Rosistilla ulvae: one gene and its partner. The protein of the gene in region 1 binds, or shares a complex with, the protein of each later gene. Links are inferred from orthologs where the notes say so. Each region holds a gene or a part of one and is shown on either strand. Other genes may lie near its edges.

Region 1 (8,185 bases):
CGACCGACATCTCGCTGGCCAGATCCTCTCCCTTGATCGTGCTGTTGACCAAGCGATCGGCTTCCAAGCGGAGCGCGAACTCGAGGTTCTCGTCGCTGGCGGGGAGCGTTTCGTAGTAATTTGTGCGATCGGTCCAGGTGGTGCCGTTGAAGCGGGCGCCGTGGTCTTGCAGCAGTTTGGGGATCTCGGGATGCGACGGCGTTCCTTTAAACAGCATATGTTCCAACAGGTGAGCCATCCCGGCTTCACCGTAGCCTTCGTGCCGCGAACCGACGAAGATCGTCACGTTCACCGTTACGACAGGTTTCGACGGATCGGGAAACAAGAGGATCTTGCATCCATTGTCGAGTTCATATTCGCTGATTCCTTCGATTTCCGTAACTTTCATGGGGCCCTCGCCAAACGTGTGGGGCGCACAAATGGCCGTCAGGGCGACAAGACCCATCAACAAAAGAGTTGTGCGATTCACAGTGGTATCCTTATTTCGAATCGTAGATTTGCGGAACGCGCTTGCGCAGCAGCGTTTCTGATTGTATCGCGGCAGCACTTTGCTTCCTATCTAACTGACGCTGCTGGCACGCGTTAATCAACATGATAACCGCGCTGGTCCAATTCGGCTTCCAGCGCTTTGCGAACGTGATACTCCCCGTGGACCAGACGGATCCGGTACGGTTTTTCGGTGAAGCCAGCGACGAACCGCAGCAGGTCGCGTTGGTCGGCGTGGGCCGAGTAGCCGCTCAGTTGATGCACATCCGCACGGATCTGGTATTTGCGACCGTCCAGCCGCACCCAGTCGCTGCCGCGTTGAATGTAGCTGCCCGGAGTGCCACGCGCCTGGTAGCCGCAGAAGACGATGTCGGTGGTCGGTTCGCCGATCAATCGCCGCAGATAATTCATCACCCGGCCGCCGGTGCACATCCCGCTGCCCGCGACGACGACCGCGGGCAGTTTGTGTTTGACCAGTTGGTCGAGCGTCGCGAGGTGTTCTTGATGATCGCCGACGGTGGTCAGGTTTTCGAAGACCAGCGGTTGGTCGTCGGTCTTGAGCACGCCTTGAGCCTCCGCCGACCAGAACTCCTGCAAGTCGTCGTAGATCTGCGTGAACCGGCTGGCCAGCGGCGAGTCGACGATCACATCGACCTGCTTCATTAGACTGCGGCCCTGTTGTTTCTGGATCGCTTCAAAGATCCCGTTCATTTCGAACAGGATGTCCTGCGTTCGGCCGAGGCTGAAGGCCGGGATGATTGTGACTCCTTTGTCGTCGAGCGTTTTCCGCAAGACGGCCTCCAGCCGCGACTGTCGGTCGGCCCTTCCCTCGTGGATGCGGTTGCCGTAGGTGCTCTCCATGACCAGCAGGTCGGCCCGCTCGGGCGAGGAAAACTCCGTCAATAGCGGCGCGTGCCGCGGACCCAGGTCGCCGGAAAAGACCGCCATCTGGCCGTTGGGCAATTCGACTTCGAAGATCGTCGAACCCAGGACGTGCCCGGCGGGGCGGAGCCGCAGCTTGCAGCCGCCTTGGATCGGATGCCACTGGTGATAGGGAAGCGGTTGCAGCAGCTTGGCGATCTTGTCGTTGAATTTATCGATCAGCCGCTGGTTCCGCGTGAAGCCGATCTTCAGCGCGTCCTGCATCACCAACGGCAGCAGCCGCGCCGTCGGCCCGCTGCAATAGATCGGTTGTTCGAACCCGGCGGCGATCAGATGCGGTATCCGCCCACAGTGGTCGATGTGGACGTGGGTCAGCAGCAGCGACTCGATCCCACGCAGCGAGAACTTGATCTCTGGGTTGGGATGATCGCGTGCGTCGTCGCCTTGAAAGGTGCCGCAATCGACCAGCAGACTATGCTCGTCGTCGGTCCACAATTGGTGACACGACCCCGTAACCCCTAAGTGACCACCGTGATGGATCAGTTTCATGACCTGCCTCGCACGCGGAATTTTCAAATGATATCGATCCCTTCAGTGTATCAATCTATGGAGTCCCACGGAGATCGTTAGTTGGCTGTCGGGCGAGTTGGAAATTTCGCTCAAGGAGCGTGCAAAATGCCATAGCCAGCTTGCCCCAAGTTGCTATGATTGAGTTCTCAACGCAGATCGAAGGATGGATCTGCAACATCATGCAGATTGAAGGACGAATCTGCAGAATCCTGCCTGAAACTTCGTGCGGCTAAACCAGTGGCACCTTTTCGCATTGAATAACGCAATGTTGTCATTCTCCACCACGCGAAGTAACCACCGTCGTATCGGTGTTCCCGATGCGGTTAGAGCACCCTTGGAACGCGATCTTCTTTGTGGTGTCGGCATGCCATCCCTCGACTCTTGCTGCTGGCGGGTGCGCGATCCTGCGAACACCTATCTGGCCAGTGACCTTTCTTACTTGCATCCAGATGCCTCGCTGGCAGTAACACAAGCGGCAACGAACAACGATGAACACATATAGCCTGGGCTACATCGACGACCTATACGTTCAATATGTCAAGGACCCCGAAAGCGTGTCGCCCGGTTGGCGACAGTATTTCGAGCAGTTCCTCGTGGCGACCGATGAGACAACGGCCAAGTTGAGCGAAGCGGCGGCCGCGGCGGTCCAAGGGAACGGCAGCCCCGATGGGCAAGCGTTAGGCAACGTGACCGAGCACGCGCTGTGGTTGGCGCGGATGCAGGACCAAGTCGACCAACTGGTCCGCGAATACCGGGTCCGCGGTCACTTGGTCGCTCAAGTCGACCCTCTGGGGATGGCCCAAAAGGGATGCCCCGAACTGAATGTCGAATCCTACGGGCTGACCGAAGACGATCTGTCGCGGCCCTTCGATTCGAGCGCTCTGGAGAATGTCCAGGGGCGGACGCTCAACGACGTGCTGCAACAACTGCGGAACACCTACTGCCGCAACATCGGCGCCCAGTTCATGCACATCGACAATCGCAACATCCGCGATTGGTTGCAGCGTCGCATGGAAGTCGGCGAGAATCGGATGCCGCTGTCGCACGAGGTCCAACGCCGGATCTACTCGCGATTGGCCGACGCGACGATTTTCGAAGAGTTCGTTCGCCGCAAGTTCGTCGGCGCCAAGACCTTCTCGTTGGAAGGAGCCGAGAGCTTGATCCCGTTGTTGGATCTCGCCTTGGAAAAATGTGGCCAGCACAACGTGAAAGAAGTGGTCATGGCGATGGCTCACCGCGGACGGTTGAACGTCCTGGCGAACATCTTCAAGAAACGAGCGCTCAATATTTTCTGGTCGTTCGACGATCCCGATCCGCAATTGCATCGCGGCGGCGGCGACGTGCGGTACCACCTGGGATACAGCAGCGATTGGAAGACCGCTTCGGGCGACAAGATGCACATCTCGTTGTGCTTCAACCCGAGCCATCTGGAATACGTGAATCCGGTCGCACTGGGACGGACGCGTTGCAAGCAGGATCGCTATGGCGATTCGAAGCGACAGGACGTGGTCACGATCTTGATCCACGGCGACGCGGCGTTCGCGGGCGAAGGTGTCGTGCAAGAGACGCTGAACCTGAGCCAGTTGAAGGCCTACCACACCGGCGGTACGCTGCACGTAGTGATCAACAATCAGGTCGGTTTCACGACCGAACCGCGCGAAGGACGCAGCACGACCTACGCGACCGACATCGCCAAGATGCTGCAAATCCCGATCTTCCACGTCAATGGCGAAGATCCCGAAGCGGTAGCTCAAGTCGTCAACTTGGCGATGGATTTCCGTCGCGAATTCCACAGCGACGTCGTGATCGATATGTACGCCTACCGTCGTTGGGGGCACAACGAAGGCGATGAGCCACGGTTCACGCAGCCGGAGATGTATCGCGAGATCGATGCGCGGCAGAGTGTTCGCAAGAGCTACCGCAAGCGATTGCTGAAGCTGGGCCAGATGACCGACGAAGAGGCGAAGGAACTGCATCGCAAGCGGCAGGACAAACTGGAGCGTGAATTCGAAGCGACCCGGACCGTTCCGTTTGTTCCCGATGTGCAATCGCTCGGCGGATCGTGGTCGGAATACGTCGGCGGCCCCGAACCCGAAAACGATACCGTGGTCACCGGCGTCGACAAAAAGCGGCTCTCGGAGCTGCTGGAAACGCTGACCACGATCCCGCAAGAATTTAATCTCCATCGCAAACTGAAGCGGCCGTACGAACAGCGTCGCGAGATGGCTGCCGGTAAGCTGCCGGTCGACTGGGCCACCGGCGAAGCGTTGGCTTTCGCAACGCTATTGACCGAAGGGCGTCGCATTCGTTTGACCGGCCAGGACAGCGAACGCGGGACGTTCAGCCAGCGGCACGCGGTGCTGCACGATGAAGAGAGCGGTTCGATTTACACTCCGCTGGAACATCTGGCTCCCGACCAAGCGAAGTTCGAGATCGCCAACAGCCCGCTGTCCGAAGCTGGCGTTCTAGGTTTTGAGTACGGTTACAGCCTCGACTGTCCCGAGGGCCTGTGTGCTTGGGAAGCTCAGTTTGGCGACTTCTGGAACTGTGCCCAAGTGATCGTCGACCAGTTCATCGCCAGCGCCGAAGACAAGTGGAATCGCTTGAGCGGATTGGTGATGTTATTGCCACACGGCTTTGAAGGGCAAGGGCCCGAGCACTGTTCGTCGCGCGTCGAACGCTTCCTGGCGATGGCGGCAGAGCACAACATCCAGATCTGCCAGCCGACCACTCCGGCACAGTACTTCCACTTGTTGCGACGCCAGGTCCTGCGTCGTTGGCGGAAACCGCTGATCTGTCTGACGCCGAAGAGCTTGCTGCGGCATCCGTTGGTTGTCTCCGATTTGAAAGACCTGGAAGCTCGACAGTTCCGCAAGATCTTGCCCGACACGCAGGTCTCCCCCGACAACGCCCGGCGGATCCTGTTGTGCACCGGCAAGGTCTACTACGACCTCTTGGAAGCTCGCAAGCAACGTGGCCTCGAGGATGTTGCGATCTTGCGGATCGAGCAACTGTACCCACTGAAGACGCATGAACTGATGAGCGCCTTTGGCGGCTACGCGGCCGGGAACGACATCTTCTGGGTTCAAGAAGAGCCGAAAAACATGGGTGCTTGGCCATATTTGAAGCTGAACTATGGCGATCAATTAGCCGAACGCTTCAACCTGCATTGCGTCAGCCGCGTCGAATCGGCCAGCCCTTCGACAGGATCGATGCGAACGCACAAACTGGAGCAGGAAGAACTGATCGAAGCCGCCTTTGCTTCGCTGTAACAGAGCCACCAGTCGCTCAAATGCCTGCCACGACGAAGACGAGCGTCGTCGTGGCGGCAGATGGTGGTAAAGTGAATTCGTAGAGAACTTTGCTTGCGTCGCGAACCTCCACCCTGGAGAATTCATGTCTTTCATGGATTTGTCCGACCAGGCGGAGGTTGTTCGATGTTGCTGAAGATTTCGATTGCGTTGGTGGGCTGTGCTACGATCGCAGCGGCCACTCCTGAAAATCTCTCGGCCGAACCACTACGGTATGCTCCCGAGCCGGGTTCGCGTTTTGCCTATCGCTTCGAAATCGTCGTCGATGGCGACGATGAAACGATCACCTACAAGGGCGTGACGAAATATACAGTCAACGCAGCGAAGGATGACCAGCTTCGGTTGACCTACCATGGCGGGCTGTCGGAATCGAAGAAATTCAAAGGACGCCAGGTTCCCTTTGGCCGCCGGCTTGGACCGCCATCAATTCCTCGCCCTTTCTCCCGCCCAACCTTTGCTGGCAAGGTGACGACCACAAACCAGATCACGCTTTCGTCACGCGGCGAGGTCTTGGCGATGACCGGCGATTCCCAACTGCCCTACCTGCTGGGGAACGTATCGCTGATGCCATTCGAGACGCTCCCCGAAGAGGAGACGCAGGCGTGGACGAACGACTCGGGCGTGTCGATCACCAAAAACGAACCGAGTGGTCGAATGGGAGGACGCTTCGGGCCGTTGGATCCTTTTGGCCGCGGCGACAGCGGTCCCAAGGACGTGCGTGCAGCGGGGGAGGTCACAAAATATGCAATCACTGGCCAGCAGGATGGGCGAGTGCAGATCAGCAAGTCGTATCAGTTGACGATGCCCGTCAACGACAAGAAACAGACCTATGAAATGACCGGCTCCGGCTCCTGGACGTTCGACCGAAGCACGGCTCTGCCCGATGCCATCGACATCCAGTACACGTTGACCGTCAACGACGGCAACACGACCGTGACCGTTCCGATCCATGTGAAATATGATCGCATCTCCAGCGAAGCGCTCGATCGCATGGAGGCGGAAGCCAAGCGAATCGCCGAAGAGCGGGCGATGGCGGCGAAGCAAGCCAAGGAAGAGGCGGAGCGACCGCTGACCGAAGAGGAGTTGGCGGCAGCGATCGCCGATCTCCGGTCGGGAGATGATAAAAGAATCCAGGCTCAGCTAGAAGCGTTGGCGAAGAAGAGCGTGGCGGATCCCAGCCCGAAGGTCGCCGCGGCGATCGAGGCTCACATCGAGCACGAGGACAAAAAACTGCGCTCCGCAGCTCAGAGCGCCTTGATGCGATGGGCGCCCGATTACAAGGTGGTCCAAGATCTGAAGAAGGCCTACCGCGGATTTGGGACGGTGAAGTCGACCGACCGCGAAGTCGATGCGTTGACGCCGTTGTATGTCGGCCAGATCGTCCAGTTCCAAGAGCACGGATCCTTCTGGTTCCCCGGAGAGATCGTCTCGTTGAACGCTGACAAAAGCGTGGTCGTTCGCCGGCGTGCCGGCAGCTCGCGGAAGGTCACTGTCAAACGCCGCAACATCCAACTGGCTCCCGAGCAATTACCGCAACCAAACGAACCCGCTTCGGCACCCGACGCACCGATGACAGCCGAGGGGACCAGTCCCGTTCGAACGTGGTCCGACGCCACGGGGCGATTCAAGATCGAAGCCAATCTGTTGCGAGTCGAAAATGGTGGCGCGGTGTTGAAGCGAACCGACGGGCGAGAAGTGACCGTTCCGGTGAAAAAGCTCAGCTCCGCCGACCAGGCCTATCTAAATGATTGGGAAGCCGCCCTCCACGCCGAAAACCCCTTCGAACCGTAACCGATGCGGCGACTGCCACTCGGCATCCCCCCCTCAAATCGCTAAGCGATGCGCCCGCGCGGTGACGCCAGCACCGGGCGAATTCCAAAAGTTGCGGGGATCACGGGAGGATTGGGATGCTGGGACGGCAAGACGCCCGGCAAAGCTGCCGAATTCCCGATTGCGGCTGAAGCCGAAGTGGTAAAACCAACGAAGAAATCATCGGAGACCGGCTGCCACAGCAAAGAATCACCCCACTTGCGGGGGAGACCGCCGCAAAAAATCGCGTCTTAAATCGCAGCTCGCGATAACCTGTGAAACGATCAGGGCTTGCCCAAACACCCAGGTATCGCATACGATTCGTGATTCGGACATCCAGCAAACTGTGCGGCACCTGCCAACAGATCCAATTTTAAATCAAAGCCCGATCCGAGATTGTACAAAGCCAATCTCTGTCGCCGATACCGGAGCCAAAACGATGAAAGAGGGAATCCACCCTAATTACCAAGCCACCGAAGTCACTTGTGGTTGCGGTAACACGTTTACAACACGCAGCGTTCAGCCCGAACTGAAGATCGACATTTGCAACATGTGTCACCCTTTCTACACGGGCAAGCTGAAATTTGTTGATACCGCGGGTCGGATCGATAAGTTCCAGAAGAAGTTCGCTGCCGGCAGCTACGCCAGCCTGGCCAAGGCCAAGAAGAAGAAATAGCTACCGAATCGGAACGACCAACATCCAGCCGTCGCGTGTTAACGCGATGGCTGTTTTTATGCTTATAAGGCGCGCAGCCGGCGCGTCTTACAGAAGTTCATCGGCACGCCGGCTGCGTGCCCAGCGACCAATACCATGACTTCCATTCGCGACACGCTAGACGAAAAGCTGAAACGGTTCCTCGACCTCGAACGCCAGATGTCCGACCCGGCGGTTCAGTCCGACGGGACGCTGATGTCGGCCGTCGCTCGCGAACATGGCGGACTGGCCAAGATGGCCAACAAGTTCCGCACGTTCAAGAAGCTGACCGATGAGATCCGCGGCTGCAAAGAGATCATCGAAGAGACCGACGATCCCGACGAACGGGAGATGGCCGAAGAGGAAGCCGACAGCCTGCGCAAGAAACGGGAATCGCTGTGGGATGAATTGTTGACGATGACCGTCGGCGGTG
Region 2 (7,789 bases), 2.2 Mb from region 1 along the record:
GCGCAGATGAGTCGCATTACACCGTCATTCTACACCTTCTTGTCATGGCACACTTGCGAATCGACCACGGTTCGACGCTAGCCCAGGGCAATGATCTATCCATGCTTGCCTGTTATTTAACGAAAGTAATCCCCATTTGGACCCGCAATCGCCAGGAAAAGTCATCCGTCGATTGTTGACCTAGGGCAAAGCGGATTCCGCGACGCGAGTGTACCTGCCGGACGTCGCTCAACGCAGCGTTCACCTTGCATACGCTCTCAGCCATTCCGCCGCTGCGGACGCTCTAACAGGAAGCCCACTCAATCGGCGGATTCGATCGCCAGCCAGTTGATCGCCGTGTTCGTTGACACCGACGGCTTGCCTAGTTCGACCGAGAGCCGCCCGTCGCGGACCTCGACGACCTTGGTCCGCTCGGCAAACATCCCCGCCACCGTCGACAGGTCCTTGGCGAAACGAACGCCTTCGACGACGACGTTCTGACCGGGCTGGTCGTGTCCCGAGTCGCCAACGCAGACCGTCACCGAATACTTTCCGTCGGGAAGCGTGCACTCCCAAACGTCGCGGCCGCGAGTGAACAGGAACGTGTCGCGTGGGCCTTCCATCGCGTGGCGTCGGCGATGGTTGGAACGCAGATCGCGGCCCCAGCCGTAGCCGCGAGCGTCATCAAACAGGTCGCCGTGATCATCCGACCAACCCTTCGCCTGCGAACCGCCGGGACCGCGGAAGTCGATCAAGCGGCGATCGCCAGCGTTTCCGCTGGTCAGTTCCACCGCTGGGACTCCGTCGCTGTCGGGCCCAAGCTTCGGTCGCTCGATCTCGAACACAATCGGCTCGTTAGGCGTGAACAACAGCGAATCATCGCGGTCGACGATGCCATCCCCATCGGCGTCGCGAGCGTCGACGCGGTGGAAAGCGAATCGCGCCCAATCCTGCTGCTGAATCTGATCCCAAAACTGTCGACAGATCTCACCGCGAGTGACCTCGGTTTCGACAGACGGTTCGTATTCGTAACCGCGGTCGCTAAGCGATGCCAGCCACGCCTCGGTGGCGGGAGAGTCGGGGGCGAAGTCGACTTCGCGAGGATCGATCGGCAACAGTCCGAGCGCCGCTAGGCGATTGATCGCGACAAACGCGGCGTGGCTCGGATCGAGGTCGCGGAAGGGCCAGATCAACAGCGGTACTCCTGCAGCGCCGGCATCACACAATTCGTGGCGAACCGATTCGAGTAACGCTCGGTCGTAGGGGATCGCTCGCGGATCGATCCCCTCCCGCAGCGCGACCACCGCCACAGCGCCGCTCGCTTGACCGATGTGGATCCGTTGATCGTGCAACCGGATCGCCGCGCTGACGATGCTGCTGAAACCAACATTCCCTTGCGATCCGATCAGGCCGTCCAGCTCGGCCGGAATCAGGCTCCGCAACGGAAAGACCGATCGATCGCTCATGAAGTTCGTGTGGCGATTCGGCTTATGGAAATCGATCCACGGTCCTTCATTCCCTTCGGACTTCAAGTATGTTCGCCCGGTGCGGTGGAAGTCGTAGTGAAACTGCCAGGCGAACAGGCCATCGGGATACATCACATGGGCGAATCGCTCCTTGGCCCGGTTCTTCGTGACGCCATCGCGATTGCGGCCATCCTGTTCGCGCATCATGTACATCGCCTGCAATCGCAGCCCCTCGCGGATGTACGGTTTCGGTGGCAGCCGATCGGGCGTGCCGAATTCGTCGCTCAAGTGGAACCGGCGGAAGCTGTTCGTTTTGTCGGTGGCTCGCTGATCGACGAAGTTCTGCAAGTGATACAGCACGCCCAACGCATGTTGTTTCGCATCGTCAAAGATGATCTGGCGCTGACCACGATTCATCGTCACGATGTTCTGCGTCGATGCTCCTTCGGCGGTCGATTCCAACGCCTTCACGACCGGTGCCGGCAAGCGTTCCAACGGATAGTCCTGGCCGTTCATGTAGTTCAACAGAATCGATGTCTTCCCATCGCGGCTTGTCGTTCCGTCGACGATTCGCCGGACCGTGTAGACGCTCAATTGACGCGGCGATTGTTTTCCCGCATCGGGCCAGTGCGGGATCGCTCCCAGCCCCGGATTCGCTTGGTCCCACTGCAGATCGTCAAACTCTTGTCGACTGAAATGTGTAGCCCGCGGGTAATTGCGATCGTCGAATCGCGGCGGTCGACCGATCGGCGTCTCCCCCTCCGATTCGGCGACGATCATCGCCCAGGTGATCGGATTCATCTCGTTTGCAGGATGGCTGCTCAGATCATCGGGAGCACTCGGTTCACCGAAACGGGACTTGGGATCGGGACCGCACAGAAAGCCAGCTCCCGCGACCTGGATCACCTCGCCCCAGTCGGAGGCATCGATCGTCAGCGGCGCTTCGACGGACAATCGCCCTTCGCCACCATCGGTCGCTGCAAACGTAACGCCATGCAGCCGGGAACCTCGCACGTCGGCAGCCACTGGATACAGGTTCCAGTGGACGCGGATCTGGCCGCTGTCGATGTAGGGAGCGATCATCTCGCGGAAGATCGCTTCGGCTTCGGCCGGCCGATAGGTCGACGGCCCGTGAAAGGGACGCCCCGGCATCGGCGAGCCATACTTTTGCGAGTTAAACGCTTCGATTCGGTCCATCAGCTCCTTAAAGAGCCCCGAACGATGGAACGATCGCTTCATCGGATGCCAGTCGACGCCCCAACCGACGCGGCCGACACCTTTATCTTCATCGACGCAGGCTAACGCCTGTTCGGTGAACTGGCCGCCGAACCAGCGACCATCGTGCACGATCGCGATCGATTCGACACCGCCGCGAGCGGCTTGAATCGCCGCGGCCCAGCCCGCTTCGGTCGCTCCCACGATCAACAGATCCGTGTTGACCGTGGCTGTCGACGCGGGGGCGGCGCCAGCGTTGGCAGGGCCCAGCAGGGCAAACAAAAGAAAAAACGCAGCGGTGCGAAAACGCAAGCTGCGTGAAAGCGAGAGGTTCAATGCAACGGCTCCGATGAAGGTTCGGTTGTCGAACCTTCACCTTTGGCGGTTGCATAATGGGCCACTATTCCACCCGAAGGGACGACAATCGCCCCATTCTACACTTCCAGGAACAGTCGTGCTGGATCTTCCAAAACGTCTTTGATAACACGCAGGAAGCTGACAGCTTCGCGGCCGTCGACAACGCGATGGTCGTAGGTCAACGCGACGTACATCATCGGACGGATCACGACTTGGCCGTTGACAGCAACGGGACGATCTTGGATCGAATGCAATCCCAAAATGCCGCTCTGCGGAGGATTAACGATCGGCGTCGACAGCAGCGATCCGTAGATCCCGCCGTTGCTGATCGTAAACGTTCCACCATCGAGATCTTGCGGGTTCAACCGATTGGATTGAGCGTCGTCAGCGAAATCGGAAATCGCGCGTTCGACGTCGGCAAACGACATGAACTCCACGTTTCGCAGGATCGGCACAACAAGTCCTTTACCGCCACCGATCGCGATTCCGATGTCATAATAATGGCGATAGACGATGTTGTTGCCACGAATCTCCGAATTGACAGCGGGGAAGCGGCGGAGCGCTTCGACAGCCGCTTTGGCGAAGAACGACATAAAGCCCAGCTTGACGCCGTGCTTCTTCTGGAACGCGTCCTTGTATTTGGATCGCAATTCCTTGACAGGTTCCATGTCGATTTCGTTGAACGTGGTCAACAGTGCCGCGTTGTGTTGGGCTTCGACCAAGCGTGCGGCGATCGTGCGACGCAACATGCTCAGCGGCTTCACTTCTTCGGCGCGATGTTCGCCCGACGTCATCAACGACGTCCGCGGACGATCTTCGGTCTTCTTAACCGCTGCGGGAGCCGGTTGCTTCGGCGCGGCGGCTGGAACTTTGGAGATCGTCGCGCCGGAGATGTGGTCGACGACGTCTTCCTTCAACAGGCGTCCGCCAGGTCCGGTCGCTTTGATATCGGCCGGGTTGAGGTTGTGTTCGGCGATCAATCGGGCTGCCGCTGGCATCACGCGTGCGTCGTCGCCGGCTTCTTCAGCCGGTGCCGCAGCGGCGGTCGATGCCGATCCGTTGGCCGATGGCGCTTCACCGGCTTCGATCTGAGCGATCACGTCGCCGACTTTGGCAAACTCATCCTGCTGCTTGGTGATGTTCCGCAGATAGCCGGCCGAGGGCGACGGGATTTGAACCGAAGCTTTTTCGGTTTCGATTTCGACCAGATCTTCGTCCGCTTCGACCCATTCGTCTTGTTGCTTCAGCCAACGGCCGATTTGAACTTCGCTGATCGATTCGCCGACGGTGGGTACTTTGACTTCAACCATGAGATGTTTAACTGTAGATAGCGGCAGGAAAATGTGCGAGTAATGGGAACTCCGCACCGCGCCAATCCGACACGGCTTGGGAAGTCTCCAGGATACCGATCATCGAGCTTTTTGTCAGCCTGCCATTAGCCGTTGCCGTCGCGATCGTCAAGATCGTTGCAATCCGCTTCGCTGGCGTTGGGATCGATCGAAGCGGCCGTCGCGACTGACTTCCATTAACCGAAATCGCCGAAAACAAGGAAATCATTGGTGATCGCATGTCCCGGGGCTCGGAGACCGCAAAAATGAAGTTTGTCCTTAAACTCATCGTCGTATCTGTGATTGCGATAGTCGCGTTGGTCAAATTCTACGAGATCGAAGGGATCGACGGGCTGCACTTCAAGCGACGCGAATCGAGCGCCGGCGTGGTCGCGGATCTCCGCGCGATGTTCACGTCGGCGACCGCCGAACCGGGCAGCGGTTTCTCCGCGCCAGGAGCTCCGGCGCTGCCGACTCTTCCCGGCGTTGGGGTACAGACGGTTTCCAGCCGACAAGGGCCCGCAGGCACCATCCGCCTGGGGACCTTCAACCTGCGGGAATTCAGTCGCGATAAGCTCAACGATCCCAAGACGATGGACTTTATCGTGCGGTTGCTGCAGCAAATCGATCTGATCGCGGTTCAGGAAGTCGATGCCGATCGCCGCGAACTGTTCCCCCGAATCGTCGAACATCTGAATCGCGACGGCCGGACTTACGATTTCATCGCAGGCCCGCAAGTTGGACCAGACGGATATCAACAACTGCTCGGGTTTGTCTTCGATCGCCAACGAGTCGAAGCCGACCTCAAGCAAACCTATACAATTACCGACCCAGCGAATCAGATCGCCTACGAACCGCTGGTCGGATGGTTCCGCACCGTCGGCGTCGATCCACAAGATGCTTGGACCTTCTCGATGGCCAACGTCTACGTCGATCCCGACAATCCGCAGAAGGAACTTGAACTGCTGACGTCGCTGTTCCATTCGATCCAGAACGACGGTCGCGGCGAGGACGATGTGATTCTGGCCGGCTGCTTTTTTGCCGGCGATCACGAACTGGCCGGATTTGCATCTGCCGATATTCGCTTCGCCCTGGAAGGCACGCCCTCGGACATCCACGCCCAACGCCAAACGGCAAACCTGTTGTTCAACCGCAATCATACGACGGAATTCCTCGGCGATTCGGGGGCTATCGATTTCCTGCGGCAATACAACCTGACGATCGCTGAAGCCGAAGCGATCAGCGATCATCTGCCGGTCTGGGCCGAATTCCAGATCCGCGAAGCGGTGCAGTTCTAATCACACGCGTCTGTCTGCAAAAATATGCATCTCGGCTGCGGCTGGCGTATGATGACGCTGCGCAAACACAAACTACATCCAACAGTGCCAGGCTCTCATGTCGCAATCTGAATCGTCTGAAGAAAAACGACCGTGCTGGCCACGCGCCGGGCGAACGCGACCCGATGTCGTTGTCGTCGGTGCGTTGGATCGACCAAGCGTCGCGTCGGAACTGAATCGCCTGCGTTCGTTGATCGCCGATCGAGCGGAGATAGCGGCGGTCGACCTCGATTTCAGCTACGACTTTGAAAACACCGACCATGATCTCGTGATCGTGTTAGGCGGTGACGGATCGATCCTGCAAACAGCGCGGCAGATGGGCGAGAACCAGCTGCCGATCTTGGGCGTCAATTGTGGACACCTCGGTTTCCTTGCCGCGCTCACTCCCGACGCCTTCCTCGATATCTGGGGGACCGTTGCCAATGGCGATTGCGAACTCGTCGACCATTTGATGTTGAGAGCTTCGATCATCCGCGACGGCGAAGAGATCGCCATCCAGTTGGGATTAAACGAAGCGGCGATTCTCGGCGGGCCGCCTTATCGAATCCTCAGCATCGACCTTTCGGTCGACCAAGTTCATGCAACCAGCTACAGCTGTGACGGGTTGATCATCAGCACGCCGATCGGTTCGACAGCCCACAACCTTTCGGCGGGCGGGCCGATCTTGCGGAAGAATCTGCAAGCGTTTGTCATCTCGCCGATCAGCCCCCATACGCTGACGCACCGCTCGGTTGTCGATACCGCCGACCGAACGTTTGATCTTTCGGTCGCCAACCCCAACGATTCGACGAGCCTTGTGGTCGATGGCCGCGTCGTCGATGTGATCCAACCGGGCGACCGCGTTCGCGTGCAGCGATCGCCCTACAGTTTCCAAATGGTTGCCGTGCCCGGGCAAAACGATTATCGAACACTCCGCGAAAAGCTGGGTTGGAGCGGCAATACGATCAGCAAAAACTGATCCTTCGCAAGCTGTCGCTCAAGCGATGATCTTCTTCATCACGTTGCCATGGACGTCGGTTAGGCGGAAGTCGCGACCGGCGTAACGGTAGGTAAGCCGCGTGTGATCGAGCCCCATCAGGTGCAGGATCGTGGCGTGCCAATCGTGGATGTGGCACGGATCGGTGACCGCCGCGTAGCCGTGTTCGTCGGTTTCGCCATAGCTGAAGCCAGGCTTCACGCCGCCTCCCGCCATCCAGGTCGTGTAACCTTTGTTGTTATGATCGCGGCCGTCGCCGTTTTGAGCCGCCGGCGTCCGCCCGAACTCGCCTCCCCAGATCACTAACGTGTCCTTTAGGAGATCGCGCTGCTTGAGGTCGGCCAGCAGACCGGCGATCGGTTGATCGATCTCACCGCACCGCTGCGGCAGATCGGTCGAAAGGTTTTGGTGATGGTCCCAGCCCCCTTTGGTCACCTCGATAAATCGTACGCCTGATTCGGCCAGTCGCCGCGCCATCAGGCACTGCTTGCCAAACGCCGCCGTGTCGCCGCGATCGGCTCCGTACATCGCCAGCGTCTCCGCCGTCTCGCCGCTGATATCCATCGCGTCGGGCATCGCGTCTTGCATTCGAAACGCTAGCTCAAACGATTCGATAGCCCCTTCGATTCCCGGCGCGTGTCCGGCGCGATCCAACTTGTCGCGATTGAGCGCTTGGATCAAATCGAGCTGCGTCCGCTGTTGGTTCGTCGAAAGTCGGGTGTTGCGAATATCGGGAATCGTATCGCCAACGGAGCCGCGTTGGCCTCCGGCGCCACCGATTCGCGAAGCTCGGCCGATGCCGGTCCCTCCGTAGATCGCCGGCAGGAATGCGCTGCCGATCAATTGAGCCGACCCGGCGGGCGGACTTATCGAAACGAAACCGGGCAGGCTGTCGTTTTCCGTTCCCAATCCGTACAGCGTCCACGCCCCCAACGACGGCCGAACGAACTGAGCCGTCCCGGTGTGCATTTGAATTTGGGCTCCCGGATGAACCGGTTGGTCGCAGTTCATCGATCGGATCAGGCACAGGTCGTCGGCATGCCGCGCGACCTCGGGGAACAGATCGGAGATCCACAATCCGCTCTCCCCGCGTTGCCGGAACTCCCACTGACTCTTTAGCAACTGCCCGCC

The links.
Region 2: EC9_RS03755 (region 1) and odhB share a complex: the UniProt entries of both Escherichia coli proteins name them as parts of the 2-oxoglutarate dehydrogenase (OGDH) complex. The link is inferred for Rosistilla ulvae from one-to-one orthologs.

The regions. Positions count from the first base shown.
Region 1 is NZ_CP036261.1:1,016,049-1,024,233, reverse strand. What follows is about bases 2,052-5,410. They hold EC9_RS03755 (2-oxoglutarate dehydrogenase E1 component), read left to right. Parts: upstream 2,052-2,426; coding sequence 2,427-5,210; downstream 5,211-5,410. Other genes in these bases: EC9_RS03750 (SHD1 domain-containing protein), read left to right, coding at 5,376-5,410. Outside these bases: EC9_RS03765 (M16 family metallopeptidase), read right to left, coding at 1-388; EC9_RS03760 (MBL fold metallo-hydrolase RNA specificity domain-containing protein), read right to left, coding at 583-1,917; more of EC9_RS03750, read left to right, coding at 5,411-7,040; rpmE (50S ribosomal protein L31), read left to right, coding at 7,498-7,734; prfA (peptide chain release factor 1), read left to right, coding at 7,870-8,185. UniProt on the Escherichia coli protein: E1 component of the 2-oxoglutarate dehydrogenase (OGDH) complex which catalyzes the decarboxylation of 2-oxoglutarate, the first step in the conversion of 2-oxoglutarate to succinyl-CoA and CO(2).
Region 2 is NZ_CP036261.1:3,197,218-3,205,006, forward strand. Bases 2,212-5,174 are described here. They hold odhB (2-oxoglutarate dehydrogenase complex dihydrolipoyllysine-residue succinyltransferase), read right to left. Parts: upstream 4,328-5,174; coding sequence 3,095-4,327; downstream 2,212-3,094. Other genes in these bases: EC9_RS11370 (FAD-dependent oxidoreductase), read right to left, coding at 2,212-2,996; EC9_RS11380 (endonuclease/exonuclease/phosphatase family protein), read left to right, coding at 4,612-5,174. In the rest of the region: more of EC9_RS11370, read right to left, coding at 300-2,211; more of EC9_RS11380, read left to right, coding at 5,175-5,643; EC9_RS11385 (NAD(+)/NADH kinase), read left to right, coding at 5,741-6,640; EC9_RS11390 (DUF1501 domain-containing protein), read right to left, coding at 6,659-7,789. UniProt on the Escherichia coli protein: E2 component of the 2-oxoglutarate dehydrogenase (OGDH) complex which catalyzes the second step in the conversion of 2-oxoglutarate to succinyl-CoA and CO(2).